DNA from 4 places in the Brevibacillus sp. AG162 genome. Region 3 is predicted to be linked to each of the others. Evidence: riboswitches for the same ligand, from Rfam matches in the RefSeq annotation. Region 3 holds a riboswitch; each other region holds the start of a gene.
The links. A riboswitch is a leader RNA that binds a small molecule or an ion and turns the genes downstream of it on or off. The one in region 3 is predicted to bind S-adenosylmethionine.
Positions count from the first base shown of each region.

Region 1: another riboswitch for S-adenosylmethionine. It lies ahead of FB479_RS22080 (sugar ABC transporter substrate-binding protein); the one in region 3 lies ahead of metH (methionine synthase).
Region 2: another riboswitch for S-adenosylmethionine. It lies ahead of FB479_RS21010 (2,3-diketo-5-methylthiopentyl-1-phosphate enolase); the one in region 3 lies ahead of metH (methionine synthase).
Region 4: another riboswitch for S-adenosylmethionine. It lies ahead of FB479_RS16635 (pyridoxal phosphate-dependent aminotransferase); the one in region 3 lies ahead of metH (methionine synthase).

Region 1 is NZ_VFNO01000008.1:79,033-85,160, forward strand. Features, by position in the region: gene FB479_RS22075 (sugar ABC transporter ATP-binding protein) at 1-975, opposite strand, end outside; gene FB479_RS22080 (sugar ABC transporter substrate-binding protein) at 1,068-2,090, opposite strand; SAM riboswitch class I at 2,453-2,572, opposite strand; gene FB479_RS22090 (ATP-binding protein) at 2,775-4,028, shown strand; gene FB479_RS22095 (hypothetical protein) at 4,186-5,895, opposite strand; gene FB479_RS22100 (RNA polymerase sigma factor) at 5,879-6,128, opposite strand, start outside.
Region 2 is NZ_VFNO01000007.1:164,459-170,586, forward strand. Features, by position in the region: gene FB479_RS20990 (Ger(x)C family spore germination protein) at 1-943, shown strand, start outside; gene FB479_RS20995 (1,2-dihydroxy-3-keto-5-methylthiopentene dioxygenase) at 986-1,498, opposite strand; gene FB479_RS21000 (methylthioribulose 1-phosphate dehydratase) at 1,512-2,168, opposite strand; gene FB479_RS21005 (2-hydroxy-3-keto-5-methylthiopentenyl-1-phosphate phosphatase) at 2,172-2,840, opposite strand; gene FB479_RS21010 (2,3-diketo-5-methylthiopentyl-1-phosphate enolase) at 2,837-4,051, opposite strand; SAM riboswitch class I at 4,138-4,314, opposite strand; gene FB479_RS21015 (sigma-70 family RNA polymerase sigma factor) at 4,488-4,964, shown strand; gene FB479_RS21020 (anti-sigma factor) at 4,961-6,128, shown strand, end outside.
Region 3 is NZ_VFNO01000003.1:120,177-126,304, reverse strand. Features, by position in the region: gene FB479_RS10420 (bifunctional homocysteine S-methyltransferase/methylenetetrahydrofolate reductase) at 1-364, opposite strand, end outside; gene metH (methionine synthase) at 408-3,854, opposite strand; SAM riboswitch class I at 3,971-4,072, opposite strand; gene FB479_RS10410 (YjcZ family sporulation protein) at 4,286-4,393, shown strand; gene FB479_RS10405 (YcdB/YcdC domain-containing protein) at 4,461-6,128, opposite strand, start outside.
Region 4 is NZ_VFNO01000005.1:68,703-74,830, forward strand. Features, by position in the region: partial or broken gene FB479_RS16620 (alpha/beta fold hydrolase) at 1-405, shown strand, start outside; gene FB479_RS16625 (aminotransferase-like domain-containing protein) at 461-1,669, opposite strand; gene FB479_RS16630 (hypothetical protein) at 1,864-2,334, opposite strand; gene FB479_RS16635 (pyridoxal phosphate-dependent aminotransferase) at 2,486-3,667, opposite strand; SAM riboswitch class I at 3,753-3,867, opposite strand; gene FB479_RS16640 (MFS transporter) at 3,928-5,184, opposite strand; gene moaC (cyclic pyranopterin monophosphate synthase MoaC) at 5,188-5,670, opposite strand; gene FB479_RS16650 (methylated-DNA--[protein]-cysteine S-methyltransferase) at 5,844-6,128, shown strand, end outside.

The DNA of each region.
Region 1 (6,128 bases), on a different contig from region 3:
GTCTTTTGGCGAGCGCAGTTGGATACGTGTTCCATGCAATCGAACGGCTCCAGCCTTTGCCTCATCTGCACCGAAGAGCAATCGGGCAAGCTCGGTCTTCCCTGCCCCAACCAGACCGACGACGCCAACGATCTCTCCCTCGCGAACCTGCATGTCGACTCCGCGTACTTTGCCGCCAGCCACTCCTGACGCCTCAAAAATCGTTTCGCCAATCGGCACTTCCAGCTTCGGGAACTCCTCGTCGAAGCTTTTGCCCAGCATGTTCGCGATCACTTCGTCCATATTGGTCTTCGCCGTGTCTGTGGTCACGACATGCTGACCATCACGCATAATCGTGATCCGATCACAGATTTCAAAGATTTCCGGCAGGCGGTGGGAAATGTAAATGATCCCGACCCCAGCTTTTTTCAACTGCGCAATGATTTGAAACAGCCGTCCGCTCTCCTTTGTGCTCAACGGCGCGGTCGGTTCATCGAAAATAACGTACTTGGCCTTTTGAACGGTAGCCCGTGCAATCAAAATCAATTGCTTTTCCGACAGCGTACATTCTTCGACGAGCATCCTCACCGGAATGGGGAAGCCGAAATTTTTTAAAATCTGCTCCGATTCGTTGTACAAGCTCTGCCAGTTGATCAGCCCCTTGGTTTTTGCTTGGACAAGCTGGTCGAGCAAAATATTTTCGGCAACGCTCAAATACGGGATCAAGGCGGTGTCCACTTCCTGATATACACATTGAATGCCCTGTGCTTTAGCGTCCTGCGGAGATTGAATCGACACGGACTGGCCATCGATGGTGATTGTACCGCTATCTGCCTGATACGCTCCCGTGAGAATTTTCATCAGGGTGCTCTTCCCCGCGCCATTCGCTCCGAGCAGTGCATGAACCTCCCCTGCGCGCACCTCAAAATCAACGGATCGCAGGGCAGGAACCCCAGAAAACTGCTTCGCTATCCCTTTCATCTGCAATGTGGGCATCATTCACACCTCCTGTTTACCTGCGTGTTCCAACCTCTATAAGGAAAAATCCCGTTGACGATACAGATCAACGGGAAAAGCCAATTTGGTTCTTACTTGCCCCACTCTTGCACGTATTGGGACAGGTCGCCCATCGTTACTTTCTTATCCTTCGGCAGGTCTTCCTGTTTCACCAGCACTGGATTCAGCTTCACGTTGTCTGGCACTTGTTCGCCTTTGATTTTTTGGAACACGGTTTGCGCATGAATGCGTCCGATATTGGATGGGTCTACTGCTGCCGTCGCTGTCCACGGAGAGTTTTCCGCCTGAATCATTTGCAGATCCTCATCGCTCAAATCGATGGAGTATACTTTGATTTCCGTACGCCCTGCCTGCTGGATGGCACGTGTAGCCCCTTTGGCAAATTCATCCCAAGCCGCCCATACTGCTGTGATGTCGCCTTTGTTCGGATACTTTTTCAAGATCGCTTCCATCTGCGTTTGTGTATCGAGTGCCGTATTGTTGGTGGCAGAACCAAATGCCGCAATTTCTTTAATATCCGGGTATTTCTTCTGGAAAGCTTCATACGTGACTTGGCGTTTTTCCATAGGAGCAAAGCCAGCTACCCAAATTTTGACGATGTTTCCTTTGCCGTTTGTATCTGCAGCCAGCTTCTCCAGGCTCAGCTCTGCCAACTTGTTGTCATCCTGCGCCACAACTGGCACACCAGGAATGTTGATGTCTGTATCAAACAGGACGACCGGGATTTTTTTATCCACGGCCTTTTGCGTGCCCTGCTGTAACGCTTCCGCCGTACCATGGTCGATCAGAATGCCATCAAACTTTTGGTTCACAGCCGCGTCGAGGTTGGACGCCATTTTTGCCAGATCGGTATCTGCGTTGAATACGGTCAACTCGCCGCCGTTTTTCTCCACCTCTGTCTTCACGCCATTGATGTATTGTGCAGAGAATGTTCCTACGTTTTGACGCATGATCAGTGCGATTCTCTTCGCCTTCTCTCCCGAAGCACCGCCGTTTGTGCTGCCGGTTCCCGTTGTCGCTCCGCTGCCGCACGCCGTCACAAGAATAGATGCTGCCAAAACAAGTGATGTGATCAGACCGAGTTTCTTTTTCATTGAGATGCTCCCCCTTTTTCTTTTTGAAAACAGATAACAAGATTAAATATTTTGTTTCCCTTCATTCACTTTCAAGAAGGAAACAAAAGCCTCGTAGAAGAAGCGTATTTCCAGTCCAAGCGCCTCTGGAGCCCACCCCAGCGTAGGAAGAAATGGCGGGGAATTTCAGCTTCAGTTATGAAATCCTTCCTCGAACCTTCTACGTTTGAAGCGCTCCCGCCATTTCTTCCGAAGCGGACAGTCTTCACTCACAGCGGGGCGGAGGCCGAAGCGTAGACTGGAAATGCGCTTCTTCCCCACGACAGCTACGCAAAAAATCCTCTTTCACAGAGAAAGAGGACAAAAATCGACAAGATTCTCGCCTCTTATCTGTCAGGTATTCTACCTGTTGGAGTTAGCACCTTGGCTCGAAAGAACGCATTCTCTCGTGCTAGGTTGCCGGGCTTCATAGGGCCATTCCCTCAGCCTTCTCTTGATAAGAGTAGTTTCTATTTTCAAAACGTTTGTATAAGTATATACAGAATATAATCTGGCAATTACCTATCTGTCAACTAGGTTTACCGAAAGAATTTTCTTGATAAATATTCCAGTTTCTTGTGTAACACCAAGAGGGATTTTGTTGTGTCTTGTCGAATTATCGTAGATTGATACAAGCCTAGCAAATATTTGCGATGGGGATGCTACATGAGTCTATTAAAAGAAGTCATTCTTCAATGGTTTTTCGCGATTATCCCGTTTGTGTTTTTCAACATTTATTACCGTGACAAAATGAGGAACTACAGCCGTTCCTTTATCGTCATCACCAGCTCAGCCTGCATGTTTCTCGCGATGACCTTCGCCCCGAGTGTCACGACTGGCATGTTTTTTGATATCCGACATGTCATCATTCTTTTCGGACTGGTTTATGGCGGAATCGAGATTGCCTTGCTCCTTCTGATAGAAGCCTTGGTTTATCGTTACTACCTGGGTGGAGAAGGAACATGGGTTGCCCTGCTGATCCTTACAGTCAATTTTGTCTTGTCACTCTTTTTGTATCGACACTACAAAGCCAGTTATCGGAAAACACTGTATCTTTTTATGACGAGTGCGATTTTTTCTACGGTTGCTTTAGGGACTACTTATTACTTTTTTCCCGCGTATGTAACTCAACACCTCGTTTACTACACCATGCTGATTCCTATTCAAAACTTTTTCGGCCTCTGGTTATTAATGTCGCTTTTCAGCAAATGCGTTTCGGATAAGGAGCTGTTTATCCGCCACGCGCAAAATGAAAAAATCCAAACGATGAGCCATGTTGCTGCATCGCTCGCACACGAGGTTCGCAATCCGCTGACAGCAGTCAAAGGCTTCTTGAAATTAATACAGGAATGTCCGGAAAATTTGGTAAAAGTCGAGCAATACATTCGCATCAGTCTCGATGAAATCCAACGGACAGAAGCCATTTTGACCGAGTACCTTGCGATTTCCAAGCCGCTCAAGGAACGGCATGAGATCATTAATGTTAGCGAGCATTTGCATGCCATCCGCGAGGTGATGCTCCCCTTTGCCAATATGCATAACGTGGAACTTACGCTGCAAGATTTTGAGAGACCTGTGACGATCAAGGCCAATCCAGACGAGTTCAAGCAAGTATTGGTGAATTTCATCAAAAATGCCATCGAGGCGTGCGCGGATATTTCGGACGGAAAAGTCTCCCTGGACTTGCTCATCGAGCGAAACAAAGCCCTGTTGGTCATCAAGGATAACGGCGTCGGCATGGATGCAGGACAGATCAGCCGCCTCGGAACGATTTACTTTTCTACGAAAACAACTGGGACCGGCCTTGGATTGACTTATTCCTATCATGTCATTCATGCGATTGGCGGAACGGTCAATGTAACCAGCAAACCACGAGTAGGAACCAAGTTCACCATTATGCTTCCGTATAAGGCACAGTAGCTGCATGCAGGTTTTGCAGAGGGACTGTGTCTTTTTCCATTCGATCGCTAATGATGCAAATGACGGTCGGTTGCCCTTCCCCTCACGCTTTACTATGCAATTTCCGGGAGGCATTACGCAAAACAAAACACCAGGAGTCTCCCCCTGGTGTCTCTCTTTATTGGAATGGCAGCCATTCTCCCGTAATGGCATCCACATCCCCGTTGCTTTTCAGTATCTCCGCCGAATAGACCAAGACCGGTTGCTCTTGAATCCTATTGTTTTCAAGCGGGAATAGATAACGGGGACTGAGTGATTTATGTTGGAGATAAACCCGCGCCGCCTCTTCTGCTGAAATCACCTTGGAAGCATCTGGGAAGGTCTCCTGCTCATGCGGGAATGTTAAATTCACCCCGATAATTTCTCCTGTCTGCCCGTCGATCGTGACCTTATAATACTGATCCGGCACCATTACGCCGTTTACTTCTCGGACAAAGTTCAATTCAACCTGTCTGCCCATCACATAAATTTGCTCCTGCATCCGAACAGTCTTCACCCGTGAATCCAGATACGGCTCCAAAAACAAGATCGCTCGCTCCTGCAATTCTGCAACGGCAAGTGTCGGATCACCTTCTCTCAGCTCAGGATAAGATATCTTGAACGCTGCTGCCCGATTGTTGACGGTAGTCAGCTGCATGAATCGCTCTCCTTTTTTGGCCTGGTATTCCCGTTCGTTGTCTCCCATCATATATTCAGGCACATTACTCCCGGTAAATGTGAAGCCCTCCACCTTCTGACCGAAGAACTCCATGGCGGCCGCAGCCTCTTTTTCCGATGCAACCATTGTCTTCTTGCCTCCGGGATTGACGGCAATACTGTCGCGAAACGACTCCCCGCGCCACAAGGTCGTTTTCACCTCCTTGCCAGTACGAGCGTCGAGATACCCGGAGAAGTTTTCCGTGTAGCGAAGAACGTAGTCCACATCCTCCTTCCCGACTCTCTGATACGTCAGTTGCATGACTTCCGCAAGTCCGCTCTCCGTTTTCTTCGGAGAAGGCCGCTCAGCAATTGAAGGAAACTGCCCGGTGTCCAAATTCATTCCCGTTGAATCCCCTGAATTGACATAGCGAATATGCCCGGCATCGCTCATGCCGATCCCATAGTTATCTCCCTCTACCTGCACGTCATTCACGTAGCGTTGCAATCGGACGGCTTCATGCGAAACGGTATCTGCTCCCTCTTGCCCATCTACTTGTTCGATCCGATACTGTTCCAGATTTTTGCCCAGAAACGGTTCCATAAATGCCTTCGCCTGTCGCTCTATTCTCTCCTTGGAAGGCACTCCTTCGACTTTCTCTTGCCCTGGAATCTTTTCCAGGTCGAACCCGAGCAAGAGTCCGCTTTTGGCGTCCAATTTCGCTCTGGCATATAGCGACACTTCTGTTCGATCTTTGTTGCTGAACGTGCGAAAATCTATGTTGTACACCTCGCGAGGAGCTTTGGTTACGTAGACCCTCTTTTCCGCTTCCCGAAAAGGAGGATATTTCTCGTACAGCTTTTCCAACGTTCTAATCGCCGCTTGGCTTAGCTCGCTTTCTGTTATTTCTGCCGATGAGAAGGAGCGGGGTACCAGATGCGCTTGTGATTCAAACCGAGATTGCTTGAATATCTCCGGGGTTACCCCCATCATCCATACTGCTGCTGCCACCGTCGCAGCGGAAACTGTCCATGTCGCCAGCTTGAGGACGATTCTTTTCGGACGATTCGTTTTGGTGCGTGCCCGTTGCACCAGCTTTGCTTCCAGCGCTTCTACGAATTCGCTTCTTGGTTCCGCATCCTTTGACCGAGGAAGAGCCGCGAAGAATTGCTCGTCATTTGGAGTATTCATTGGCCAACCCTCCTATCCAATCGACATGCAAAACTTTTTTGAGTTCTTTTGTTGCCCGATGAAAATCTACGCGGACCTTGGCTTCGCTTGTTCCGAGGATTTCTGCCGTTTCCCGAATACTGTAGGCCTTGATGCCACGCAAAATCAGTACATTCCGATGATGCGTCTTCATTTTCTGCATCGCCTGCTCAATTTCCAGCTGTTCTTCCTTGGAAGCCAGCTCCGCTTCCGGC
Region 2 (6,128 bases), on a different contig from region 3:
AGAAAAAACAGAGGAATTCGGCCTCCGGGCATCTAGCATGCGAGAAGCGAGAATGGGCTTTGATGAGATCGTAACGGCTCTGACCGTATCAGGCAAAATCCAATTGATTGTGCTGGGAAAGCGTTTATTGCAGCACCCGGATTGGTTTCGGTTATTGGATGTCGTTTTTCGTGATGCGAAGTTCACAGTCAACGCACGAATGGTCATGCTTGATGGCCCTTTGAACGAGCTGTTTGAATACAAGCCAAAGGACAAACCTCGCCTTGCGCTGCATATGACGAAATTAATTGATACAGCCAATCAAAGAAATCTGACGGTAAAGACCAGAGCGCAGGAATTTCATCGGCAAATGTTTGAAAAAGGCATGACGCCCCATATATCGGAGTTGAAGAAGACGAAGCATGCGGTGAGAGTAATGGGAACCGCATTGTTAACGAAAAAAGGAGCTTATGCCGGATTGATCGAGCCGCGGGATACAATTCTCTTGCAGATGCTTCTTCATGGAAAACAGGGAGAAATATCCGTCACTCTCCCGGTTAAGTTGCCAAGCGATCAGAATCCCATTGTAAAGGAAAGAGTCAGCTTTTTTGTAAAAGGCGTCAACAAAAAAGTGAAGACGACCTATCGAGACGGTACATTCCATTTCGATATTCAGTTGAAATTGCGTGTGTCTATATCAGAGAGGCTGTTTCCTTTCAACATGGAAAAAGAGTACAAAAAGCTGGAACAGATGATTGCCGAAGAACTCCACAAGAACTATGCCCAGCTTATCAAAAAATGCCAGGAAGCCAAGACGGATCCTTTTGGTTTTGGCCTTTATGCGCGAGCCTATGAATATGAGGAATGGAAAAAAGTTAAAGATGACTGGCCGACAGCCTTTTCAAAAGCAACGGTTCAATTGAAACCAGAAGTGACGATTAAAGGAAATGGAGTCATAAAATAAGAAAACACCCTGGTATCCGAACGGGACCAGGGTGTTGCTTATTTAATAGATCGCTTCCCAGCCTGCAGGAGTGACGAACAGGCGAATCGCTTTGATTTTGCGGTCGTCCATCAGGGTGAAGTAGTGGCGGTAGTTCGGCGGTACGGAGATCAGATCGCCTGGCTCCAGCTCGACGTCGAAGTAGCGACCGTCTTTGCCTTTGATAGCGAAAATACCGTGACCATCGACGCAGAAGCGGCACTCATCGTCGGTGTGGTGATGCTCGCCCTTGAATTTCACCAGCAACTCGTCGAGGTTAGGCGTTTTGTCAGAGAGGACGATAATGTCTGCTGTCAAGTAACCGCGACGTTTGCTGATCGCATCGATTTCCGGCTTGAACGTGTCGAGAATTTCTTGTTTCTCCTCGTCGGTTGGGCTGTAGTTATCACGGTGCTTTGGATCAAGTCGATCCACGCCCCATTTTTCGTAAATGATCTCTTGAGTGTCCAGGAAGGAGACAACTTCCTCGGGTGCTGAAATGTACTCATTGTTGTCGTGAAAACGAATTTGTGCCATCGTTTATTCCTCCTTAATTGGTGGTTGTAGTGGACACGACTGCTTGGCGCAATTGCAGCCAGCGGGCGTGATACTCGAATAGGAATTCAAAAGCTTCCAGGTGGCGCTTGGCTTCGAAGTCATTTCCGCCCCAGGTGTAGATACCGTGGTTACGGATGAGTACGCCAGGAACTTCTGGTGTGATCACTTTTTCAATTTCGGCAGCCAAGGTCGGAATATCGGCAAAGTTCTCAACAATCGGAACAGTAATGCGCGCGTTTTCTTCCCAGATTCCAAGTCCCTTGATCAGCTCTTGTCCTTGAAGGGAGAAAGCGCGTTGTCCAAAGTACAGCTCGGAAATGAGGTTGTTCCACACGGTATGGACGTGGAAGCAAGCACCTGCCTTCGGGAACGTTTTGTAGACGACAGCGTGGATGAGTGTTTCCGCGGAAGGCTTGAGTGCAGTTTCATCCACCGGACGCGAGTCTTGATCCACGACCAGATAATCTTCAGGGGACAGCTTGGTTTTGTCTTTGCCACTTGCCGTTACGGCAAATTGCAAGGGATCATTTTGTATCTTTATGGAGAGATTGCCACTGGTGCCGGGAAACCAGTCCCGGCGGGCAAATGTCAGCTTGGCGTCATCCAGACGGCGAAAGGCATCCAGACGTTGTTCGAGTGTTGCGGTCATGATTTAGACAACCTCCTGTTGGACTTGCTGTAAAATGCGAATCACATCGTGGAACGTGGCAAACTTGCTATGCGGCAATTGCAGCTCTTCCGCCTTGTCAGCGAGGAAGGAACGGGCAATCACATAGTCAGCGATTTTGGCTCCAGCCAAATCCGTGATGGAATCGCCGATGACGATGCGGAAATGGGATGCTGGATCGTAACGGCGGATGATTGTCGTCTTGCACATGCCGCAGCCGTTCGAGCAATGTTCATCGCAAGCGTTGGGCCACGTAATGGTGATGCGCTCTCCGCTGAAATCACTGCCGTTGCAGTAAATCGGCACATCGGAGAGATCGAAAGGTGCCAGGATAGGCTCCAGGAAAAAGTCGATGCCGCCACTCGTGATCAACAGCTCGATGCCTTCTTCGCGGCAATAGCTCACGAATTCAGCAAATCCTGGGCGGATGGTCGCTTCTTGGACAATAAAATCGATAATGTCCTGGCGCAAGGAGGAGGGCAGGAGCTGAAACAGCTTGCCGACCCCTTCCTGAACGCTTATTTTTTGTGAAAGGATTTGCTCCGTCAAGGCTTCCCACTCAGGGGGAGCAAACTTGCGGACAATCGCTACAATGTTGTCTTTTTCGGTAATCGTTCCGTCGAAATCGCAGAACAGGACGAGCTTTTTGCTCATCGTGCGCCACCCCACTTTTCCAGGGCGATCGCCAGCTCTTGTGATTCCGCTGCGGCTTCTTCCAATGTTCGGCCAGCGGTGACAGCCTCAATCGCAGCAACGAACGCTTTCGCTCCTGCGGTTGCTCCACCGGGATGACCGTGGATTCCGCCTCCTGCATTGACGATTTGATCTAAACCAAAGTCTTGATACAGCTGTGGAACCAGCCCTGGATGAATGCCGGCAGACGGAACCGGGAAGGAACGGCGGACACCGTTCAGCGGGTCGGTCAAATGCTTGGCGAGCCGCAACGCTTCTGTTTTGTCCAAGGCGACATTGCCATAAGGAGATGGGAAGAGCACCAAATCTGCCCCAGCTACACGCATCAACGTTCCGAGCAGAAGCGGGGTGGCGATGCCGTAGTCAGGCGATGGATAGTAAGCGCCTGCCAATGCTGGATGTGCCATGATCGGTACGTGTACATCAGGATCGGCTGCCAAACGATGCAGGGCATCGAAACCAAAGGCCAGCACGTTGAACAAGAGGCAGTCAGCACCCGCATCTACTGCACGTTTCGCTTTTTCGTTCAGCTCATGCACAGGTCCAGTCAAGTTGGCTGCATAGAGGACGGGCTTGCCTGTTTCGGCTTCCGTCTCTTGGGCGATTTGCTTGAACGCTTTGATCCGTTCGATAAAAGGAGCACGGTCATCTGCAAAGAAGATTTCGTCATCTTTCACGAGATCGACTCCACCCAAGGCTTGCGCCCGGAATTGCGTCCTCAGATCGTCGAAAGGAAGACCCAGGCACGATTTGAAAATGCTCATCAAGAGCGGACGGTTATGTGCCCCTAAACGTTCGCGCAGACCATCAATGCCGAACTTCGGTCCCGGAAAAGCCTGGAGGAATGAGTCAGGGAAAACGATGTCGACGAGCTTGATTTTGCCATCCATCGATAGTTTGCCGAATATTCCAGTCAACAAGGATGGAATGTCCGCTGTAAAATTACGAGTCGGATAGCTGACGGTAATCAGACCGCGTGTTTCTCCGTTTTCCAGTGTCGCAAGTGGTGTCGCGCTCACGGCTTCACCGAGATACGGTGCTAGCTCAGCTTGCTTGGCAAGCGGCAGGTCCGTCCAGGAGCCGACTGTCATACCAACAGCAATGGCTTGGGCTTTCTTGTTCAAGTCTTTTGCTTGTGTGAGATAGGTAACGAGGATACGTTGTTCACTCATGGTACGTCTAATCCTCCTTGTATGAATTAAAAAAGCCTCCCCTTTGAGCAGGGAGGCGGTTGTCGACTATGAAAGCGTCTCGTCTCCTCTCATCTCTCGGGTCAGTAGCCGAGACGAGCCAAAGACGCTCCATCTCGACTCTTATCCGTTGGAATTAGCACCGTTTCGCTATCCAAGGTACGCATTATCATCGTACGTTTCATGGTATAGCGCCGGTTGCCGGGCATCATAGGGCCAGTCCCTCAGCCAGCTCGCGATAAGAGTTATTCGTTTCCCCCCATGATATGACGTTCATTGTCAGGAGTCAATCTTTGTTTTTGCAGAGAATGTGCAGCAGGTTATTAGAAAAATAAGACGAAGGTGAAACTTTTTGGCAATTCCTTCGTGGTAAGGGAGGAAGGGGTGTGAACGGCTTGGGAAAGTAGGTCTGGAGGATGTGTACCAGCTGCATGTAAACGATATTTACCGCTATCTTTTCCGGCTGACACGAGATGAGAGGCTGGCAGAGGATTTGACACAGGAAACCTTTTGTCGTGCCTTCTCTTCCTTGGACGACTACCGTGGAGAAAAAGTACGGCCCTGGCTGTTCAAGGTGGCCTATCACGCTTTCGTGGACGGTTATCGCAAGAAGACGAAACAACGATTTGCGTTTGTGGAAGCCCTGCCAGAGCGGCGTGATCAATCTGCGGTCGATCCGGCAGAGCATGTCGTGAACAAGGAGCTGTGGGAAGTGGCTCATGATTATTTGGAGAAGCTTCCGGAAAAGCAGAGACAGGTCATTTTGTTATCTGCCATGCAGTTTTCCTACGCGGAAATGGCCGTGGTACTCGGGATCGAGCTGGCAGACGTCAAACGTTCCTTGTTTCGGGGACGGCAAAAGATGCGGCAGTTGTGGAGGGAGGAAAGCCGATGATGAACAAGGATGAGAATAATCGCGAGCAAAGACTGCTTGCTTATTTGCGTGGGGAAATGGCGGAAGAAGATTCAAAACAATTCGAGGAGGAAATAGCTGCTGACGAGGAATATGCACAGCGGTTGGAGAGGCTTTTGCTGGGGGAAGAAATGGGAGAGGACAACGTGAAAACCAAACAGCCTGAAACGCTGTCAGCTGAAAAACAGCGCGCCATTGTTCGCCGGGGGAAGTGGAAAAATCGGTTGTCCAACGCTGGATTCACTATAGGGCTTCCCTTTTTGGCCGGAGTTGTGTTGTTGATTCTGAATGGCTGGGTCGGGTCATTGATGCATGAAGATCTGTTCCGCGTTGCGAAGTCGATGGTCAACTTTACGCAGCCAGGTGTGAGAGTGGGGAGTAGCGGTTCACAAGTTGGATTGCTGTACGGCAATATCAGCATGGAACTGCGTGAGAGGGTTGGGGGAGAAGAAAAGAACGCGGGTCGTTTTGAGAGTACGAATGTGCTATGGAATGTGAATGCGAAGCCGCAATGGACGAACGGGGTCAGGGAGCAAAAGTTGTTTTTCCGTTATCCGACAGAGGGGGAAACGGAGGATACCATGTCTCTGACTTTACCTGTCTGGACGACAATGGAGAAGCTGCCCGAGGGAACTGTTTCGCAGCTTGCGATATCTTTTGACCACTTCCTGACGTACGAGGAGTACTATAAACTGGTTACCCGCCATGTTACCTCCTCGGGTCAAGATACAGTCTGGCTTGCAGTAGACACAGGGGTAGAGCTCAAGCAGGCTGAAAGCGATGCCGGAGATGTGCTATTTGGTTCCGGGGAAGTATGGGGATTTGCCCAGCGAGAAATGGATTACGGTGGTGCATATGAAAAAGGGGATGGGGACAGAGTAATCGCAAACTATCTGGAGGAAATGAGGTATTTGTCAGAGCAAGAAGAACTGGCTCGCGATATCGGAAAATCCTTACTCTTTGGCAGAGATCTACAGATAGCAGAGCGATACAGCTACATGCATAAAAACGGGGTTCGCATCTACGGAGCTGTCCTAACAGGTCCAACCAAGGAACTGCTGAAACTCAAAGCCGAAAAGTCGATAACAGCAGCGTTTCTAGGCAAGGTAGATTGGTGGAATTGGGAGCGGCCAGCGGTATCGGGAA
Region 3 (6,128 bases):
CCTTTTTCTTCACCCGTCCAGCCAAAATCGATCCGATGCTCCCAGCCACATAAGCATCATCCTGTGCGGCTTCCCGTGCAATGGCGACTGCTAGCCGGTTAATCCGCGCTACCTTATGCTCCAGACCGTAACGACTCAACGCATCTCGGTTGGCAGAATACGTATTGGTCTCCAGGAAACGTGCACCGGCCTGATAGTAAGAGGTATGAACTTCATGCACCAAACGAGGGTTGGATAAACACAGCTCCTCAAAGCTGACGCCAACTGGGACGCCCAGCCCGTGCAGCTGGGTCGCCATCGCACCATCTCCGACAAGCAGGTGGTCTTTCAAATAGGCTCGTAAATCTTTCTTTCTCGTCGTCAACTCAATCCCTTCTCTCCTATTTTCATTTATACGTGGTCGGTTTTTAGACTTCAAAAATAGATGGACCTGCGTTGAAGTAACGTGCTTCAGGATGAGCAAATACCATCGCCGATACGGAAGCTTCTGGCTCCATCATGAAGCCCTCTGTCAACTGAACGCCGATATCCTCTGGACGCAACAGACGGAACAACTGCGCCTGATCCTCCAGATTCGGGCAAGCAGGGTAGCCGAAGGAGACACGAATGCCCTGATATCTAGCACCGAAGCGCTCGAGCATCGTCATCTCAACCGGATCCGGTATGCCCCACACGTCTCGCATGACGTGGTGAATTCGCTCTGCAAATGCCTCTGCCAGCTCCAATGCCAAGGCTTGGAGGACATGAGAGCGCAAGTAGTCACCACGCTCTTTGAGCTCTGTAGATTTTTCGCGTATCCCTCCCCCAGCCGTTACGGTCAGGAATCCGACATAATCCATTTCCTTGCTCTCCACTGGTCGCAAGAAGTCGGACAGGCAAAGATGAGGTTCTTCCAGCTGACGCGGGAACGAAAAGCGCTCCAGCAGCTTGCTGTGGTCTTTTGGATCATAGACCAAAATATCGTTGCCATCTGACTGAGCCGGGAAGAACTGATACACACCGTGTGTCGTAATGGTTCCTTTTTGCTTCGCTTCATTTAATAGCTCTTCCACAATGCCGTACAGTTCCAGTACCTTCTCGTCGCCTGCCTCGATCAATTTATCTACATTTCCGCGAACACCGAGGTGTTTCCCAAGGAGCATCCGCAAGTTCAAATACGGTTGCAGATGGCTGAGCGGGTATTGTCGCAGTACATGTCGTTCACAATCGGGCGGCAGATGGATCGGAACCGTTCTGCTGATGGCTGAGCGCGCTGGCAAAGGTGCTTTTTTCTCCTCGACAACAGGCTGAGCCGTTGCGACTGCTTCCAGCAGATGCTGCTGTTCCTCTACCAAGCGATCACGTTCTTCCGGATTTTGCAGACGATTCACGAGCTCCAGACCATCCATGGCGTCTTTTGCGTATAAAACAATTCCGCGGTATTCCGGTGCGATCCGGTTCGATGTGAACTTGCGCGTCAACGCCGCACCGCCAACCATCATTGGAATATCAATGCCTGCATCACGCAGGTCTTGTGCTGTAATGACCATTTGCTGCGCGGATTTTACCAAGAGTCCAGACAAACCGATGGCATCCGGCTTTTCTTCTCTGCATGCGGCAATCAGTTGCTCTGGCGGTACCTTGATCCCCAGGTTCACGACATTGTAGCCGTTGTTTGACAAAATAATTTCCACGAGGTTTTTTCCGATGTCGTGCACATCGCCTTTGACGGTCGCCAGCAAGATTTTCCCCTTGGCAGCGGCATCGCTTTTTTCCATGAATGGCTCTAAAAACGATACGGATGCCTTCATAACTTCCGCGCTCTGCAATACTTCTGCCACGATCAGCTGGTTGCCGTTGAACAAGCGACCGACCTCTTCCATCCCTGTCATCAGCGGACCGTTGATGATCTCGAGCGGTGTGTATTTATCCAGAGCCAGCTTCAGGTCTTCCACCAGACCATCCTTGGAGCCTTCGACTACATAACGAGCCAAGCGTTCTTCGAGCGTTAACGAGGAGACTTCCACGCGGACTTCCTTTTTCTTTTGGCGATAAAATTCGGTGAAGGCCGCCAATGTCTCATCATTTGTCTCGAATAGTAGGGCTTCTGCCAGCTTTCTCTCGTTTTCTGGAATCGAAGCGTAGCGCTCCAGCTTTTCCGTGTTGACGATGGCGTAATCAAGCCCTGCGAGAGTGGTGTGGTACAAGAAGACCGCATTCAGCACTTCCCGACCCGCAGGAGGCAAGCCGAAGGAAACGTTACTGACACCCAGGATCGTCTTGCAAGCAGGCATCGCCTGTTTGATCAAACGAATGCCTTCTACCGTTTCCTTTGCAGAGCCAATGTATTGTTCATCCCCTGTCCCTACTGGAAAGACGAGTGGATCGAAAATAATATCCTGTGGCTTAATTCCATACTGGTTGACGAGAATGTCGTATGAGCGCTGCGCGACCTCCAGCTTCTTTTCGCGAGTGACAGCCATACCCGCTTCCTCGATCGTTCCGACGACAACAGCGGCACCGAATTTGTGAATAAGCGGCGCCACTTCCTCAAAACGCTCCAACCCGTCTTCCAGGTTGATCGAGTTGAGAATGGCCTTCCCTTGCGAATAGCGAAGTCCCAGCTCCATGACCTTGGCATCTGTCGAGTCGATCATGAGGGGCGCTTTTACTTTTTTCACGATGAACTGTAGGAATTTTTCCATATCTTCGTATTCATCACGGTCGGGGTCAGCCAAGCATATATCGATGACATGTGCGCCGCGCTTCACTTGGGCCCGGGCAATATCAGATGCTTCTTCATAGTGACCAGCTGCAATCAGATCACGGAATTTTTTGGAACCGATGACATTGGTCCTCTCCCCTACCAGCAGGGGACGATTATCATCTTCGACGTAAACGACCTCAATCCCGGAGACCGCGCTCAGCGGTTCTACATCTGCACTGCGCGGCTTGCAGTCTTTCAAGGCTTCTGCCATCGCTTGAATATGGGCTGGTGTTGTTCCACAGCAACCGCCAGCGACGTTTATCCAGCCCTGTTCAGCGAACGCCCGCATTTTCGAAGCGAGTCCCTGTGGCGTTTCATGGTAATGGCCGTTCTCGTCTGGCAAGCCTGCGTTCGGATAACAGCTGACCGCACATTGGGCTATTCCAGACAGTGTCCGCAGATGATCACGCATGAACTCTGGTCCTGTCGCACAATTCAGACCAATAGAGACTGGCTTTATATGCTCCAAGGAGATGTAAAACGCCTCGATGTTTTGGCCCGCCAGCGTTGTGCCCATCGGCTCAATCGTACCTGACAGCATCATGGGGAGCTCCTGCCCAAGCTCTTCAAAAGCTTTGCGAATCCCGATTCCGCCAGCCTTGACGTTCAACGTATCTTGCGAGGTTTCCAAAAGAAGAACATCGGAGCCACCGATAATCAGACCTTTTGCCTGACGATAATACGCCTCGACCAGTTCTTCGAAAGTGACACCGCCTGTCAACGAAAGGGTTTTGGTCGTCGGTCCCATTGCACCTGCTACATAACGCGGCCACTCCTCCGTGGAATAGGCATCCACCGCTTCTCTGGCCAAGCGAGCTGCCGCTATATTGATCTCAAGGTCTTTCTCTGGCACATCGTACTCGGCCAAAACGATGGAAGCAGCACCAAACGTATTTGTCTCGACGATGTCTGCGCCCGCCTCTAAATATTTCTCGTGAATCGAACGGATCACATCTGGTCTTGTCAGGTTCAGAAGTTCATTACAGCCATCATAGGCTTCACCGCCGAAATCATCGGCAGTCAGGTTCGCCTGTTGAAGCATGGTGCCCATTGCACCGTCCAGAATCAGAATTTTCCGGGAAAGCTGTTCGCGAAAAGTTGGTTTCATTGACGTGCCCCTTTTCTCCCTTGCATCGGCTTATTCTCCGTAATTGGGTAAACAAAAAAATCCTCTTCTTTGAAAGAAGAGGATTTGTCAGCAGATACGTTAACGCCTGAGACATCCTCTTATCTTTCAAAGCACGTAGCTTTGCTGGAATTGGCACCGGATTTTTACCGGTTGCCGAGGCTTCATCAGGCCAGTCCCTCTGCCTCTCTGGATAAGAGTCGTACACTTGTCATTTAGTTGTTTTACGAAATGTCTTGAATGTTTGCAAGTATCTTAACACCCCCTTTGTCTCCCCGTCAATTGTGAATTGTCTATTTTTTGCTGAACCTCTTCTCTTTCGCGCCCATTTTTGTCTAAGCTGGGCATCCGCCCAGTCCAATATCGGCATTCGTGTATAGACTGGAGTATAACGGAAAGGAGGGGAAACAAAGATGAGTACATCTTACTGCGGAAACGGATTCTTCGGTGACTGCTTCGCAATCGTGCTCGTGCTGTTTATCCTGTTGGTAATTATTGGGTGTTCGTGTGACGACTGTTAGATAAGTGTGTAAAAAAGGCTATCCCAAAAGCCATGAGGAATGGCTGCGGGATAGCCTTTTTTTCTTGTTATTTGGTGATGATCTTGCCTGTCACGGCATCCAGAGTAATATATTTAAGCGCCAGCTTTTCGTCACTCCACGGCACATACGCCAGCTTTGGTTGAGATAATTTTCGCCCATCCACATCTTTCATCAAATAGACCAGCTTCAAAGGCATGACGCGTAAATACACTTCAACAGCCTTGTCTTTCGAAACGATCTGGTCGGATGCTGGAAGCTCCACCACCTTGTGTGTCTCTCTGTAGTTGTGAAACATTGTCACTTTGCCAGAAGACGGATCGACTGTTACCGAATAAGCCGCTTTTTGCGCTCGATCCTGTACAGGAATGCCATCCTTGCTGATGAAATATCTGAATTCCCATTCGCCCGATGACACAGGATTCGCTTCGCCTGGCTGTATAACTTGTGCCAACTGCACTTCTTTTACGCCTGGATCGACGTATTTATGCAGAAAGGCGAGTGCAGCCTCTTCCGCTTGCTCGCGTTTGACTGTCACTGCTGTATTAGAACGCGGTGTTCCCAGCCCGACGACACTGCCTGTTTCTGCAAGGACTTCTACGCCGATATACTTGTCATTTTTATCATTCCAGACGTATTCCTTGCGTCCGTCACTGTTACTCTCACTCTCTCTATAGGTCGAGTCATCCACTTGTATGCCGAATTCCGCTTGCAGCAGTGCTTTTGCCTCATCCTTGGAGCGAACCTTGACGTATTCCTTTGGAGATTCGATCGGATGTGCTTCCTTCGTATTCAACTGATCATAAGCAAGCCCGTTATCTCCCGTTCCATACACAATCTTGCCATTGGTCGCGTCGATATGCCACTCCGTACCATCTTCACGTCCTCTTTGCATGAAGGAAACAGCGGGTGTGTACTCCAGAATAGGTTGCCATTTCTCCCCTTGTTTTGATTCTGACCGTATTCTCGGGTTCTGCACGTATCGAAGCTTCATATGCTCACTCAGCTCTTTGATGGCTTCCTCTTCTGACACAGCAGTCGATACATCCGGGTACTGCGACGGCTCGAATGTTTCGGGCTCCATCCTGAAATATTGGACGTGGCCAGAGTCAGTTGTTATTATGCTAATTTCATCAGACAACACTGGCAGTTCGTTATGATAGCGCAGATACACCCCTGGATCGTTGGCGTCCAATAACCGATAGTTATCACTATCCGCACCGAGCAGTTTGTTCAGGAACTGTCGCTCTTGCTGCAAGGCTTTTTCTCCTTCTGCTTCTTTCCGGCTCGCTGCTTCCTTTTCATCCCTATTCAAAAGCCTATACGATTCCAGTGCTTGACCATTTCCATAGATCACAAGAGAAACCTGATGCCCCTCCTTGTTCGTTTTCCCCAAGATGAATGACATGCCATCGTGGTTCTTTTCTTTATCCAAAAGAAGAAGGGATGGGCTCAAATCGGGCATGGCATCTGTCAGCTTGGTGAAAAAGGCTTGTTCGCTCTTGTTCAATCGCCCGAAAAACGCGATTTGCTCACGTTCGTCAATTCCAACCGACAATACGTCGAACGGAACGGGCTGGCCGTTTTCCATACGTTGATAATTCACGCTCATCCATGGGCCTTTTACCCTATACTCGTCGGTATAGATCTGAGTCTCGACGTACTGATAGGACTTGCTTCCCTCCCCAAGGAAAGCTTGTAAAAATGCGTTTGCTGC
Region 4 (6,128 bases), on a different contig from region 3:
GTAGAAGAGCCTTCGCTCTGGGAGCAGTTGAGTGAGACAGAACGAGCGGAGTTTGAGTCGATGGCGGTAGTAGCTACCAACTACACGTGGAACCGCTATAAAAAAGAGATTGTCGACGGCTACATGCTGTCAGACCCTTCTTTCCTAAGTAAAATCAGACAGGCGTATAGCGTGTCCTTCCCATTAGATACTGTCCCCTTCCCCCACCCGAGTCTTTTTGTTGTGGGCAAACAAGATCATTCTGTCGGCTATCGCGATATTTGGGATATCCTCGAAGGCTATCCCCGCTCTTCTTTTGCCGCACTCGATTGTGCCGGACACAACTTGCAGATTGAGCAGCCGCTTCTGTTTACAGAGCTTGTGAATGAATGGCTGGATCGGGCACAAAGAGAGTTCTCCCTGTAAACACGCATAAAAAAAGACAACCAGCTCAATGGCAATGGTTGTCTTTTTGCTTCCATTAAACATTTGTCACCAGAGATTCGCTGTAGGCGTGGAATGCTTTGCCCAGTCGTGAAATCGCAAGCTCCGTGTCTTCCCGGTTCAAGAGTGTATAGTTCAAGCGCAGCGTATTGACTTGCGGTTCGGCTGCATAAAACGGCTTCCCTGGCACGAATGCCACGCCTTCCTGTACGGATCGGGCCAGCAGCTTCTCAGCATCGACGTGCTCAGGAAGATTCACCCAGAGGAACATCCCGCCTCTTGGTTTTTCCCACTCTACGCCCTCCCAGTTTTGCGCGACCAAGAGCTCATGCATCCATTCCATGCGCGCCTTGTAGGACTCGCGGATTTTCTCGATGTGGCGCTCCAGATCAAACCGGGATAATAGCTCATACAGGGCGTATTGGTCGATTGTGCTCGACTGCAAATCAACCGCTTGCTTCGCCTTCACCATCATTTGAATTACGCGGGTATCCCCGATGGCCCATCCGGTACGCAAGCCGGGCGCGACAATTTTGGAAAAGGTACTGGTGTATACCACACAGGAATCGGTCGGATGCTCATCCAGTGAGAAAATCGAGCGGTACGGTGCTTCCCCATCGAATTGGATCTCTCCATATGGGTCGTCTTCCAGGATGAGAATGTTTTGCGCCTTACATTGACGAAGCAAACCGAGACGGCGTTCGAGACTCCATACCTTTCCTGTCGGGTTCGCAAAGGTAGGAATGACGTACACCATTTTCGGGCGATACTGGGCTATTTTTTTCGCCAGATCGTCCAGATCCATCCCATCAGCATCACCGTCTACGGGAATTGCTTTGATTCCCCGGAATTGGAACAATTGAACCGCTGCCAAATAGGTAGGGTTTTCGACGAGAACGACATCGCCTTCGTCTAAATATACACGGCACAACAAGTCTACCGCTTGCTGAGAGCCCGTAGTGATGACCATATTATCTACACCGACGTTCATATGCTTTTGCTTCATGCGGGATGCAATCCACTCACGCAGTGGCAAGTATCCATCAGTCAATCCGTATTGAAGAGCTTTTGCTCCTTGTTCGAATGCGCGGTTGAACGCTTCGCGCATCTCTGCGATTGGAAAAGAATCCTCTGCTGGCAGTCCACCTGCGAGCGAGAGCACTTGATTGCCTTGGGTCAGCTTCAAGATTTCCCGGACAGCCGAGGAGGATAGTGCTTCAACAGATTTTGAAAATGAGTACTCCATGTTCCGTTCCCCCTTGATTTTGTTATCCTTGTTTTATCACTGTCAACAGCGTAAGTCCAATCCTTGCTAGCTATGAGTAGATAGGTTTTGACTATGTCGAGCGGTTGTTCAATCGTTAGTCTTGGCACACTGCATGCAAAAAACCCCTCTTCGTATTAAACGAAAAGGGGTCCATATGTATAGGCTATATCATCCTAGGCGATGCGGAACACACGTGGTTTCTCTGTGTGTGGGAGGAAAGAGAGGTCTACATACGTGGACGCTTCTTCCATACCGATATCGTTTGCCAACAGCAATGCCTCTTCTTGGAAGGTCGGCGTACAGCTGCCTTCATTCAGTTCACAGAGACGCTTCAATCGCTTCAGTCTCTCTGCGGATTTTTCCACTCTCATGCATTCGTTCGTCAGCTCACAAACGTTGACGTGACGAGCATCAGCGATCATGCTGATATCATTCACATGGACAATGAGTCTTTTGCCTTCTTCTGTAACAAATCCGATCGAGCAAAAATGCGCACCTGACATTTCCAAACGAGTGAGAACAGCATTGGCGTAAACTTCTCCGGTCCGCAAGCGAATCTGGCCTGCTTCAATGGCTCCGCCGATCTTTCGCTCGTTGGCGATCACCGTATACATATCCGTGTAACCGTTAATCTGATAGCGCATGGTACCCTCCCGCTCTCGCTGAGACTAATTATCATTAACAATGCCATCGTATAATGAAAATCATTATCTGTCAATAATGAGAATGATTTTTATTCTAGAATAAAAAAGCCACACTCCATTTGTATGGTAGTGTGGCCAAATTGCCTCGCCATTATTTTGTTTTCGTAAATAACCCCAACCGCTCAATCCGCTGGACGGCTTCCGCGAGACGCTCTTCATTTGATAACAAAGCCGCTCGCACATAGCCCTCACCTGTCGGGCCAAAGCCATTTCCAGGCGCTACGACGACATGCGCTTTTTCCAAAAGCAGATCAGAAAATTCGACGGACGTGAAGCCACTTGGAACAGGAAGCCAAGCAAAAAACGAGCCTTGAGATGGCGGAGCCTGCCAGCCAATCCGATGCAAATTGGAGTACAAGGCATTGCGGCGGCTTTCGTAGACAGCCACGAGATCGCGAACGCACTGCTGCGAATCCGTCATCGCTTTGGCTGCCGCCATCTGCACCGCGCCGAACAGACTGACGAAGTAATGGTCCTGAATGAGATTGATCAGACGAACCAGCTCGCGATTTCCTACCATCGCACCAACACGCCAGCCTGCCATGTTGTACGTTTTGGACAAGGTATAAAATTCTACACCCACTTCTTTTGCACCCGGAACCTGCATGAAGCTGACCGGCTTTTTCCCGTCATAGCTGATCGCCCCGTAGGCGAAGTCATGGCAGACGACGATTTCATGTTTTCGCGCAAAACGAATGGTTTCCTCATAGAACTCGAGTGGTGCGTTGACTGCTGTCGGATTGTTCGGATAGTTGAGAAACATCAGTTTCGCTCGATCCAGGTCAGCTTGGGAGAGCTGGCTGTAGTCTGGCAAGAAGTCTTTTTCCGCCTTCAACGGCATCATGACCATCCGTCCGTTTACAACAGCAACCCCCGACCAATAATCCGGATAGCCCGGGTCTGGAACCAGCGCAACATCGCCTGCGTTCATGAGTACTTGGCAAATCTCTACCAGTCCGGTTTTGCTGCCGAACAAAATCGCTACTTCTTCCTCCGGATCGAGGTCCACATCAAACTCTTGCTTATACCAATGAGCTACAGCCTGCTTCAGTTCCACGCGTCCCTGAAAAGGCGGATATTTGTGATGGAGTGGCTGTGCCGCTTGCGCCTGTAGTTCTTCAATAATGTGCGGCGGTGTCGGCAAATCGGGATTGCCCTGCCCCAGGTTAATGACGTCATGGCCTTGCGCAATGACCTTGTTTACTTTTGCCACCAGGGTCGCAAAAAACTGGGTAGGGAGTCGATCAATCATGTCGGAGGGTTGAATGCGCATTTCTTTCTTCCATTCCTTTCTTGGGCCCAATACAGTAAAACCCCCTTTTTCCATACAGAAAAAGGGGGAGATCAGCTTGGTCACGTCCTTATCTGTCAGGAAAAAATCCTGCTGGAATTGGCACAGCATCTGTCCATTACATGGAACAGATCCGCTGCCGGGCTTCATAGGGCCAGTCCCTCCACCTCTCTGAATAAGTCAAACACACGGAATATACTGTTTTTTCGTCTATATCATACTACTTGAGCACGTAAACCGTGTCAAGATGCTTGATTCTGTAGGGGTACCTGATGTCGCCTTTTTTGAAAAGAAGTGTGGAAGGCAAAGAATGCCACAGACAACAGACACAAGCCTGCCATCACGAACAATAATCCCTGCGCATGAATCGATTGAAAAATGAATGCGCCAAGCAGTGGTCCGAGCATCCGCCCAGCTGATCCAGTTCCTGCAATCAGCCCTTGAATGAAGCCCTCTCGTCCCTCTGGCGTAAACTGTGCAGCTACTGCCGGCACCGCTGGCCACACGAGCATTTCTCCCAGCGTCATGATGAACATCCCCGCCACAAAGCCTGCATAAACCGTTGATTGAGACAAAATCAACATCGACAAGGCAAAAATATAAGCGCCCAAGAGCATTTGTGCCTTTAGCGTACGGGCAAAGCGTCGAATGACCCACGCAATCAATGGCTGACCAAACAGGATCAAACCGCCGTTCAGCGTCCACAACAAACTGTATTGACGGAGTGAAATGCCCAAAGATTGCATGTAGGTCGACAGTACCGTGGTCCACTGTACATAGACAATCCAGCTAATTAATAGCCCCCCGCATAATAGCAGCAATGCTCCCCATACCACTTTTGACTCTTGCTGTGTTTGTTGTAGCACATCACTAGTTGCTTGCTCAGACATGCTTTGTCCAGTCGTCGAGTTTTGGCGTTGTTGTTCCGCCAATTTTAACTGACGCGGCAAAATGAGCATGAACATGGCAAGGACGATCACTTGTGAGATAGCATTACCGAAAAACGTCCAGGCAAACGAAACACTTGCCAAGAAGCCACCCAACGCAGAACCGGCAGCTACCCCCACATTGAGGGAGACATAAATCAGATTGATTCCTTTGCGTCCTCCGTCCGGCCATAACACTACGGCCAGTGCATTCATCACAGGAGAAAGTGTTCCGTAAAACAGTCCATTCAACAGAAGCAAGACAACATAAATCGTAAAATCTTGCGTAACACCTAAGCCAACCGAAATGAGAATAACGCCGATGGAACCAACAATGATCGTGCGCATTTTGCCCCAGCGGTCAAACATCATCCCGCCGATAATACTCCCGATCAGGAATGCGCCTTGATTTAAAAGCAACAAGAAGCCGGCTACAGTCAGCGGCTTTCCGAGATGGTTGTGAATATAGATCGTGACCAGCGGCCAAATACATGCCATTCCGGTAGAAAAAATGACGGCAGCAATCGCCAATAAACGAATGCTGCTCGGATAGGATTCCCACTTTTGCCTCATGGCTTACTTCTCTCCCCGATGGAAATCGCCGCTTTTTCCGCCTGTTTTGGATTGCAGACTGGTCGGACCGATTATCATTTCTTTATCCATGGCTTTGCACATGTCATACACCGTCAAAGCCGCTACGCTGACAGCGGTCAACGCCTCCATCTCGACGCCTGTTTTCCCTGTCGTCTTCACGGTTCCTGTAATCGCAAGCGTCGTTTCATCTACAAAAGCAAATTGTATGTCGATGCCAGTCAATGGCAGCGGATGACACATCGGGATGATTTCCCACGTCTTTTTGGCAGCCATGACACCTGCTACCTGCGCAACTGCGAGTACATCGCCCTTTTCGATTCGACCTTCGCGGATTCGGGCGAGTGTTTCGGGCTTCATGCTGATTTGGCTCTCGGCTACAGCCACCCGTTTTGTGACATCCTTCTCAGATACGTCTACCATCCGCGCTCGATTTTGCTCATTAAAATGTGTTAATTGATCAGTCATACTAGCATCGTTCCTCCTCTATCTCCTCCTACCTTACTCCCACCACTGGATAAAAGCAATGGGAATGTAGAAGACACTGTTTCGTTATCTTGCTCATCCACTCCTAAAAACGTACGAAGAACAGGTGCTGGAGGTATACTGTGCGTACACAGCTCAAAAGGAGGCGTATGGAAATGGAAACGAATAAGGAGCAGACGGTACGTTGGGCAATGCTGAAGCACGGTGATTGGACTATTTATTTAGCTGCAACGGCTGCTGGACTTTGTTATGTCGGCTCGGCCAACCAGCCTTTTGCTGAATTGGAAGCGTGGGTTGAAAAGCACCGCCCACAAAATGCACTGGTGCAAGACGATCCATGGCTAAAGCCTTTTGCAACAGAACTAATGGAGTATTTGCAAGGAGCACGCGAGCATTTTTCCATGGATTGCGATCTGCAAGGAACACCCTTTCAGCTCGCT